Regions from separate parts of the Nocardia heshunensis genome, predicted to be linked through region 1. Evidence: riboswitches for the same ligand, from Rfam matches in the RefSeq annotation. Region 1 holds a riboswitch; the other holds the start of a gene.

The links. A riboswitch is a leader RNA that binds a small molecule or an ion and turns the genes downstream of it on or off. The one in region 1 is predicted to bind magnesium.
Region 2: it holds a riboswitch for magnesium, as region 1 does, so the genes downstream of both, ACYVN4_RS04210 (hypothetical protein) here and ACYVN4_RS28935 (NRAMP family divalent metal transporter) in region 1, are expected to answer to the same signal.

The regions. Positions count from the first base shown of each region.
Region 1 covers NZ_BAAGTC010000009.1:216,965-222,360, forward strand. The annotation lists gene ACYVN4_RS28930 (hypothetical protein) at 1-701, shown strand, start outside; gene ACYVN4_RS28935 (NRAMP family divalent metal transporter) at 705-2,474, opposite strand; M-box (ykoK) riboswitch at 2,815-2,994, opposite strand; gene ACYVN4_RS28940 (hypothetical protein) at 3,228-3,980, shown strand; gene ACYVN4_RS28945 (APC family permease) at 4,031-5,396, opposite strand, start outside.
Region 2 covers NZ_BAAGTC010000002.1:879,338-884,733, reverse strand. The annotation lists gene ACYVN4_RS04215 (DUF3558 family protein) at 1-509, opposite strand, end outside; M-box (ykoK) riboswitch at 607-780, shown strand; gene ACYVN4_RS04210 (hypothetical protein) at 1,141-1,839, shown strand; gene ACYVN4_RS04205 (ABC transporter permease) at 1,850-3,607, shown strand; gene ACYVN4_RS04200 (ABC transporter ATP-binding protein) at 3,621-4,907, shown strand; gene ACYVN4_RS04195 (DNA polymerase domain-containing protein) at 4,911-5,396, opposite strand, start outside.

The DNA.
Region 1 (5,396 bases):
GCCGGGCGCACCTGGATATCACGGTGGACGCCAACCAATTCCACAACGGCTACGGGAACTTCTCCGCCAACGGCCTCGAATACGTGACCACCAGCGGCGCCCCGGACAGCCGAGTCACGGTGACCGACAGCGTCTTCGACACGGTGGCCGGTGACGTCATCGAGAACTACAACCTCAGCACCGGCGGCGCGCACCAGTCGCTGACCCTGCGCAACGTGTACGCCCACCACAGCACCTTTCCCGGCGCGGTGCTGAACTCGCTGATCCCCGCCAACCTCGGAACCTGCGTGGTGACCACCAATTTCGGCCGCGCCGCCCACACCGACCTGACCATCGCCGACTCCGATCTCGGTGACTGCAGCGCCGACGGCATCGGCCTGATCGCCTACACGCCGGCCGGATCCGAGCCCAGCACCGCCGAACTCACCTTCGACATCCACGACACCGTGCTCGGCGCGAGCGCCGCCAACGGCATCAGCATTCGCAATGTCGGTGACACCGCGGTGCTGCACGGCTGGATCGCGCGCACCTCGATCGCGGCGGCCCGGGAAGCACTGTTGCGCACCAGCAGCAGCGGCGGGCAGATCGGCAGTGCGGCAATCACATTGAGTGATATCACGCTGGACGGCGTCGCGAGTGCATGCGACGGCGTCCAGCGTGACGGCCGGATCGACCTGTCGGGTATCCCGGCCGGGTGCTGATTTTCAGCCGATGGACTGGAAGATCTTGACGCCCACCAGGACTACCGCGAGCACCAGGTAACCGCGCAGCGCGAACATGCCCGCCGTGCGCGCCGTGGAGAACGCCGGCCGCTCGAGGGTGTCGAGCGCGGGGGTGCGCCAGGTGTCGCGGTCGGCCTCACGAATGGCCTTGCGCTCGGCCCGGGTGAGGGGAGTGGACTCCAACTCCTCCACCTGGTCCGGGTCCAGGTTGCCGAGTTCCCGTGCGGTGCGCTCGGTGTCGCGCCGCTTGCCGCGCTGCCAGGAGATCAGCATGCCCGCACCGCCGAGGATGCCGACCAGCGCGCCGACGCCGAAACCGATCTCGATGGTCGCCGTGGACAGGCCGGGGAAGAACACCGCCGCGGTCAGCGCCAGCGACAGCAGCACCAGCGACCACACGATGACGCCGGCAACGATGTTCTGGCGCACCGTGTTCACCCACGGTCCCAGCACGGCCTTGTCATTGCAGAGCAGCACCAGGAACACCGTGGCCGAGGGCAACAGCACACCGGCCAGTGCCTGCACGCCCTGGGTCAGCAGACCCAGCACGTGATCCGGGCTGAAGGACACCGCACCCGCGACGGCCAGCAGCGCGGCGTACCCGATGTAGAAGGCCGGTGCCTCGCTGACCTTCCAGTGCAGCGAGTGCCGCTTGCCGAGGGTGTCGCCGAGCGCGTAGGTGGTGGCCAGGCCGACGGCATTCGCGCCGATCAGTGAGGCGTCCAGCAGCAGCAGGGCGAACAGCGCGCCGACCGTGGTGCCCATGTGATCGTGCAGGGACTGGGCGACCGCACCGGCATCGGTGAAGTTGCCGATCGCGTCGGTGCCGGCGAGACCGAAGGCCGCCGCGGCCATGATGGCCACCGCGCCGACCATCACCACGACGATGCCGACCCACAGATCGATGCGCTCGTAGCGGATCCAGCGCGGGGTGATGCGCTTGTCGACGATGTTGGACTGCTGGAAGAACAGCTGCCACGGCGCGACGGTGGTGCCGACTATCGACACGATGAGCAGCAGCAGCGTCGAGTTCAACCCGCCCGGGAACGACGGAATGAAGCCGTGCCCGATCTGGGAGATCTGGGGGTGCACCAGGAATGCCAGCGGGAACATGACGATGTTCAGCGCGATCAGCCCGAACAGGAACCGCTCCCAGCGCCGGAACGAGCCGCCCGCCACCATGGCGAACAGGGTGATCGCCGCCAGCGGCACCGAGATCGCCTTGGGCAGGCCGAAGTAGTTGAGTGCCATGGAGACACCGATGAACTCGGTGACGATGGTCAGCGCGTTCACGATGAACAGGTCGCCCACGCTGAACGCGCCCCAGAACTTGCCGAACCGATCGAAGATCAAGCGTGCGTGCCCGACTCCGGCGACCGCGCCGAGGCGCACCACCATTTCCTGGTTCACGTACAGCACCGGGATGAGCAGCACCAGCGTCCAGACCAGCGCCATGCCGTAGTTCTGCCCGGCCTGCGCGTAGGTGGCGATGCCGCCGGCGTCGTTGTCGCCGACCATCACGATCAGGCCGGGGCCGATGATGGCCAGCAGCATGCGCAGCCGCTGGCCGCGGGTGCGGCCCTCGAGGGTGTCGTGCTGTCCGATGGAGCCCAGCGCGCCGACGATATCGCCGACGTGGGCGCTGTCCATGACAGCGCCGGCGGGGCGGGCATCGCTGGGGTGGGCGTTGGCGGCGGCGCCGGGTGCGGCGACGGTGGTGGAGCGGCGCGAGCCGTTCGCGAAGAAGGCCATGGCACTTCCCTCGCTTTCGATCATCAGGTGTATCGGCATGCGGAATACACCCGGCCGCCAAGCGATTTCGGGCACGATCGACCGGTTCGAGGCACACGTGGGGACGCGACCGGCGTCGGGACGACGCGGGACGGATCGGTGTGGGAACGGGTCAGCCGGTGACCGGAATGCGGCAAGCCGGGGACGTCAAGATTCTGAAATCCATACTCGGATACGGACTATCGCCGGAACTCATTGTTCGTCCCTCACCTCCTTGCCGCCGGGACGTACGCGGACGTCACTACCTGTGCTGTCGCATCACGCACGGCAAGAAGGGATTCGGGCACACCCGTGGTGTCGCCCCGCACCCCTCTCGTCAGAGCTTCGGCACTGCACGACGTATCCGGGGGCTCGCGGCCCGGGGAAGCCACTTCGGATCACCCCTTAATCCGGGGTGATCTGTCCTAACCCTGGGCGTCTCTCGACGTCGTCGGATCAGTGGCCTGTGTTCGTACAGGAGCCTCGCCTAGCGAGGTGCTGACTGAGCAATGGTGGGCCTGGTCCAGGGCGTTGTCAAATCCGGTCCGGTCGGTTCGCTGGAATCCGTTGTGCCGCAAGCAGTCCGGCGGCCCACTCCCCGAACGACCGGATTATTTGCTGCTAAACGGGGTGCGGATATGTGTATCGAGTCACTAAAGGGCAAATGTCCATTGCTGATGCCTGAGAGCAGACTTAAAGTTTGCTTGTCAATAACTGAACCTGCGATGAGTTCTGATGACGCGGGCCTATCAAATCGAGGTAAATCAAGTGCGCAAGAGCGGATTAGCCGCGGTGACCGCATTGGTGGCCGCCGTCACAGCAATTACGGCCGGAACGGTGAATGCCGAACCTACCAGCGGAGATGTCGGTGCCGTCCATTACACGGCATCGGCTTCCGATCGGTCGGCGACCATTTCCACCGATATCGGCTCGATGGACGTCGAGAACGGTGTCTTCAAGATCCACGGTGCCGATGGCACGGTGGTTGCTGGAACCGAACTCACCTTCCGCGTGGACGATTTCGTATTCCCCATCGCGACCGAAATCAGGGGCCTGACCGCCACTCTGACACCGCAATTCGATCTGCAGCACGCGGTTTATCAGCCGGTCGCGCTGCCCTTCGAGGACACCGCTCCGTGGAAGACCCCGTACGACCGTGAGCAGGCGGCCTGGAACCGCATGAAGGACACCATCGCCATCGGCGCGACCATCGGAACCCTGGTCGGCGGCATCGGCGGCGGCGCGGTCGGCTGTGCCCTGGGCGGCATCGCCGTGGGCGCCGGAGCGTCGCTGGCCACGGGCATTATCGGCGGCCTCTTCTTCTTCCTGCCGGGTGCCGTCGTCGGCTGCCTCGCGGGAGCCGCGGCCATAGGCGCGCTCGGCGCGATCGCGGGCATGATCCTCGTCACCGCCCCGGTGGCCATCGCCGCCGCGGTCCAGTACTTCACCACCATCAACCAGCCCTTCGTCCCGGCTCCGACGAAGTAGCAGACGCGGGCCGCGAGCCCCGGTCGTGTCGATGAGGGCGCGACCGGGGCTCACTCTTCGTGGATCGGGTCCGGCAGGCTCCAGCGCTCGCCGCGTCGAGGATGCAGGTAGAGCGCGTAATACAGATAGCCCGCGGCCATGGCGGCGGCCGCGAACGCGATCTGCTGCCAGTCGTCGCGGCCCAGGCTGTAGGCCGAGTACAGCATCACCGCGATGACGATCACCGGCGGCACCGGCCACCACGGCATCCGGTAGCCGCCCTGGATCCCCGTGCGCGCCAGCCGGATTCGCAGCGCCGCGAACGCCACGAACAGGTACACCAGCACCAGACCCGCGCCGGTGGCCACGATGAGCCAGTGCATCGGCAGCAGCGCGGCGGCCAGCACCGCGAACGCGCCGACCACCAGGGTCGCCACCACCGGGGTATGCAGGCGCGGATGCACCCCGCCCAGGGCGCGATCGATCGGATCCGGCCAGCTGCGATCGCGGGCCGAGGCGAACAGCAGGCGCGCGATCTGCAGGATGATGGCGATCACGGCGTTCACGATGGCGATCGCGATGCCAACGCTCACCGCGGTGTTCACCGCCGAACCGCCACGGGCGGTGAGGAAGTAGTTCATCGGCGCGTCGCTGTGCAGCAGCTCGGTGAGCGAGGGTGCGCCCAACACCACGGCGGCGAGCGGCAGGATCTCGATGGCGACCGTGGCTGTCAGGCAGATCATGATCACCCGGCCGATGGTCCGGGTGGCATTGCGGGTCTCCTCCGAGTAGTAGACCGCCGCGCCGTAACCGTTGTAGGCGAACAGCGCCACCGGGATCAAGGACGCCAGCGATCCGATGCCCGGGTTGGTCAGGCCGTCGGCCGCGGCGGTCTGCGCGTGCAGGAAGGTGGCCGGACCGCGTTCGGCGTGCGTCGCGCCGAGCACCACCAGCGCCGCGATGGCCGAAACCTCCACGCACAGAAAGACTCCGGTGACCCAGGCGTTCGCCTTGATATTGAGCAGCGCGACCACCGTGGTCACCGCGATGACACCCACGCCGACCCATTTGCCGCCGAGGCTGGGAATCGCGACGCTGAGGTAGTCGCCGGTGCCGAGCGCAATCACCGCGATGATCAGCACCCCGTTCACCAGCGTCAGCACGAAGATGGCGAAGCCGCTGGAGCGTCCCAACAGTCTTGCCGCCCAGGTGTATTCGCCACCCGCGATCGGGTAGGCGGTGGCCAGTTCGGCATAGCAGAAGCCCACGAATACCGAGGCCACCGCGGCCAGCGCGAGGGTCAGCACGGAGGCGCCCCCGGCGGCCAGCAGGATGGCCGGAATGATGATGAACACGCTGGACGCCGGCGTCACCGCGGACAGTGTGATGAGGATGTTCTCGCCCATGCCGAGGGCCCGGGAGAGCTGCTGAGGATAG
Region 2 (5,396 bases), on a different contig from region 1:
GTGTCACCGGCCAGGAGGATCAACGGCAGGCAGGTGGGCTCCTTCGCGGCATCCCAGGGGATGCCGCCCTGCACGGACCAGTCGATGAAATCGGTGTCACCGAAGGCAACCGCCACCTCGCACGTCTGGCTGCCCTGCCAATAGATACCCGAGCGGCCCCCGACCTGAAGGGTATTGGGCTTGCCCGAGGTGACCTGGCTGCGGCGCTCCTCCAATGAGCTGCCTCGGAACCAGTGAAACACCACCGTATGGCCGGTGCTCGACGGCGATTGCCAAACGCAACTCATGGGGTTCACCGATACCCGCTGCAAATCGCTCAACCCGGTCCGCTGACCGACCTCGGCGTCCTCCACCCCACCGCAGAGCCCGATCGTATTCGGCGACGGCGCTACCGCTTTGGGCGCGGCACTCGTGGTGGTGGCCGCCGCCGGCTGGGTCGAGGAGCCGCCGCAACCCGCGAGGGCCACCCCGATCAGGGCGATCCCCACCGCCGCGCCCACCGCTCTCATCACGCCGACCAGCGTAGGCGAACGCCACGACTCGTGCGATCTGCGCCACCGCAGAATATGAATTTTGACAATTCACAGGATATTAACTACGTTCGTAATCGCACCTCGATAGGCGAGGCTCCTGTACGAACACAGGCCACTGATCTGACGACGTCGAGAGACGCCCAAGGTTAGGACAGATTTCCCCGGATTAAGGGGTTATCCAAAGTGGCTTTCCCGCGAAAGCGGAATACGTCGCACAGTGCCGAAGCTCTGACGAGAGGGGTGTTCGTCCCTTTCCGGTTTCGCCGGGCGACCTTCCCCGTGTGCGCTGACGTATCGCGTTCAACCAGTTTGAGGAGGTCGGGGCAGCCAGATGACGCCCTCTGACAGTCCGGAGTCTCCGGACCGGCCCCTCCGCCTGCGAGCGGGCCGCTAAGCACACCCACGTCGCGTCGCCTCGACGCACGTAAATCCACCGATATTCCGGTGCCGCATTCTGCGCGGTTCCGCAATATTCGCATGCCTCTTTCCGTATCGAATTCGGAAATTTCGCCACTGGCATCACGCCGTCCGCACGATCGTGCGCGACGGAATTCACCGCTGCCCGTAATACCCCTCGGGCCGCGGCAGATGAGGGGACACCATCCTGATGAGAATTCGTATGTTCGCCGGGCTGGCCGCGTTGACCAGCGTCGCCCTGCTGACCACGCACGCCACCGCGCACGCCGAACCCACGGCCATCGAGGCCCGGGCCACGATCGTCGATCGCACGGTGCAACTACACACCGACGCGGGCTCACTGCGGGTGGAGCACGACCGCCTGCAGCTCCTCGACCCCGCCGGGATCGTCGTGACTTCGCTCCCGTTGCAGCTGGCCAAGCAGGGCTCCATGTATCCGATCGACGCCCGGATCAACGGCAACACCGCCATTCTCGCGCCGCGCACCGATCTCGCCCGGCCGCTCACCGACGACGAGCGCGCCCAGACCGAGCAGGCCGCCACCGCGCCGGTCCGAAATTTCGACCTGCGCGCGATCAGCGACGGCGACAGCCCCGAGGACCGCTTCAACAATGCGATGGGTCACGTCAACACCGAGATCGGTGCGGCCGTCGCGGTGGCCACGCTGCTGGGCGCGGTCATCGGTGGCCCGCTCGGCTGCCTGTTCGCGGGTGCGCTCACCACCGTCGCGGCGGGTCCGGTGGGCGCGGTCGTCGGCTGTCTGGCCGGGGCCGTCATCCGCGCGGGCATGGGGGTCGTGGTGTTCAACGTGCTCATCGGCGTGCCCGCGCTGATCGGGTCGGCGATCCACTTCTTCAATGTCGTGAACGCGCCGCCCGCCGCTGAATGAGGAATCAGTCATGACTCTGGAAATCGCAATCCCCAACAGCCCCAAGACAACTCCCGAGGCCCGTCGGGTCCGCCGCGGGCTGCGCCCCGCCGACTACCTGCTGCTGGCCGCGGGCGTGGTGCTGACGGTGTTGGTGGTCAGGCTCTTTCGCGACATCTCGGTGCCGTGGCTGCCCGGTGACAGCCCGGACACCGTCTCCACCGATCCCGCGAACCTGCCCTACTACGCGGCCCGCACCACGCTGCGCATGTTCGCCGGGCTGGTCGCGTCCATCCTCTTCACGCTCGTCGTCGGCCAGTGGGCCGCACACTCCCGGCGCGCGGAGAAGGTGCTCATCCCGCTGCTCGACATTCTGCAGTCGGTGCCGGTGCTGGCGCTGGTATCGATCACGGTGACGGCGTTCATCGCGCTGTTCCCGGGCTCGTACCTCGGCGCGGAGGCGGCGTGCGTCTTCGCCATCTTCACCGCGATGGCCTGGAACATGACCTTCGCCTACTACCAGGCCCTGCGCAATATGCCCCGCGAGCTGGACGAATCGGCGCGCATGATGCGACTGACCCGCTGGCAGCGGCTGACCCGGGTCGAGATTCCGGCCGCCATGATCCCGATGGTGTGGAACGGGATGATGAGCTTCGGCGGGGCCTGGTTCATGCTGGCGTCCTCGGAGATCATCAGTGTGTCCGGCAACGATCAGGCGCTGCCCGGCATGGGCTCGTTCATCGCCGCCGCCACCTCGCAGGCAGCGGTCGGTCAACTCGTGATCGGCGCGGTCGTCATGGTCGTGACCATCGTGCTGGTGAACGTGCTGTTCTGGCGACCGTTCACGGCTTGGTCGGAACGGTTCCGGGTGGAGCACACCGAGGCCGCCCAGGCCCCGCGCAGCCTGGTACTGGATCTGTTGCGCCGCACCACGATTCCCGCTCGGATCGCGGGGAGCCTGCGGCCGGTCGGCGAGGCGGTCGATCGCGGCATGCGGATCTTCGGGCGCGCCACCCGCTCCCCCTTCGAGCCGAAGCGCGGCAGCCTGGCCGGGGACGTGGTGTTCTTCGCCGTGCTGTTCACGGCCCTCGGCTGGGGTGCGTGGACGCTGGCCCGATACTTCGAGCGCACAGTCGGTTTCGCCGAATTCGGGCCCGCCTCGCTGATGGGTCTGGCCAGCCTCAGCCGGGTGGCGGTGCTGCTGGTGTTCTCCACCATCGTGTGGGTGCCGGTCGGCGTGTGGATCGGGATGAATCCGCGCATCTGCCGGTTCGCGCAGCCGGTGGTCCAGGTCATGGCGAGCTTCCCGGCCCAGTTCCTCTACATCTTCGTGGTCGCGGGACTGACCTACACCGGCATCTCGCTCAATATCGGCGGCACCGTGCTGATGGCCCTGGGCGCGCAGTGGTACGTGCTGTTCAACGTGATCGCGGCCGCCGGGCAGATTCCCACCGATCTGCGCGAGGCCATGGACGATCTGGGCGTGCGCGGGCGGGAACGCTGGAAGTCGTTGATCCTGCCCGCGATCGCCCCCGGCTACGTGGTCGGCGCGATCACCGCGTTCGGCGGCGCCTGGAACGCCACCCTGGTCGGCGAGGTCGTCGATTCCGGCGGCACGCACCTGGAGGCGTTCGGGCTCGGCGCGTACATCACCAATGCCACCAGCAATGACGAGTTCGCCAAGGTCCTGCTCGGCACCCTCGTCATGAGCGTGGTCACGGTGGCCATCAACCGCGTGGTCTGGCGACGCCTGCAGCGCACCGCCGAAACCCGTTACGCACTCGTCTAGAAAGGAGGACGCCATGTCCACCCCCGTCATCACCGTGGATCGCGTCACCAAGAACTTCACCAACCCCTCCGGCGAGCAGCTGGCGGTCCTCTCCGATGTCCGCATGGAGTTGCGCGAGGGCGAAATCGTCGCGCTGCTGGGCAAATCCGGCTCCGGCAAGTCCACGCTCATGCGCATCATCGCCGGGCTGGTGCAGCCCTCGGCGGGCACGGCGCGGCTGCGCGACACCGAGATCACCGAGCCGAATCCCGGCACCGCCATGGTGTTTCAGACCTTCGCGCTGCTGCCGTGGCTGACCGTGCGGCAGAACGTCGAACTCGGGCTGCGTGCCCAGGGCATCCCGACCTACGAACGCGACGAGCGGGTCACCGACGCCATCGACATGATCGGGCTCGACGGCTTCGAAAACGCCTATCCCAAGGAGCTTTCCGGCGGCATGCGGCAACGCGTCGGGTTCGCGCGCGCCCTGGTGGTGCGGCCGGAAGTGCTGCTCATGGACGAGCCGTTCTCCGCGCTGGACGTACTCACCGCGGAGAACCTGCGCGGCGAGCTCATGCGGCTGTGGAACGAGACCGCCTTCCCCACCAAGACCATGCTGATGGTCACCCACAATATCGAGGAGGCGGTGCAGCTGGCCGACCGAATCCTGGTGCTGGACAACAATCCTGGACGCATCAAGGGCGAGATCAAGATCGGCATGGAGCAGCCGCGCGACCCGCGCAGCACCCAGTTCCAGAACCTGGTGGACCACGCCTACCGGATGCTCACCGACTCCCCCTACGACGGCGATCGGGAGACCGTCACACCCACCCCCACCAATCGGCCGCTGCCCGATGCCAGCGTGGACGGCATCGCGGGCATGCTGGATCTGGTCGCCATGAGCGGCGGGCGCGCGGATCTGCCCGATCTGGCCAGCGGGCTGCGCTTCGAACTCGACGACATCATGCCGCTGGTCGACGCCGCGCGGCTGCTGGGCCTGGCCACCGCCGCCGACGGGGATCTGGAGCTCACCGTCGACGGCCGGATGTTCATCGACGCCGACATCGACACGGCCAAGGCCATTTTCGCGCGGGTGGCGCGGGCCAAGGCACCCCTGGTCGCGGCCATCGATCACGCGCTGGCCGGGGCGCACAATCAGCGCATGCGCGACGGCTTCTTCCTGGATCTGTTGCGGCGCAACTTCACCCAGGATGCGGCGCGGCGGCAACTGCGCACCGCCGTGGACTGGGGGCGCTATGGCGAGCTCTACGAGTACGACGCGGATGAGCGACTCTTCCTACGTCATCCGGTGCACACGTGAGGGCTAGTCGTCGCGTTTGGCCCGCGCCCGGCGTTTGCCCTCGTGCATGGCCTGCACGCGGGCGACCGGAATGGTGTGCCCCTCGGCGATCAGGTCGGCGGGCAATTCCTGGGGCGCGGGCATCAGCTCGGACCACGGGTCTCGATCGCCGAGCTCCTTGACGGCGGAGCGAATCGTGAACTCGCGCGGGTCGATATGCGGAAGATCGGCCCACGCGATCGGGAACGACACCGTCGCCCCCGGCCGGATGCGCGGACTGTAGGCGGCCACCACGGTCGCGCCGCCGGCCCGGGTGGAGTCCAGGAAAACCTTGCCGCCGCGGTCTTCTCGAATGAAGGCCGTGGTGGCGAGGGCTGGATCCAGGCGTTCGGCGCGGGCCGCAATGGCCCGGGTGGCGGCCGCGGCGTCCTCGAGGTCGATGCCGTCGACGACCGGCACGAAGATGTGAACGCCTTTGGAGCCACTGGTTTTCACCGCACCGGCGAGCCC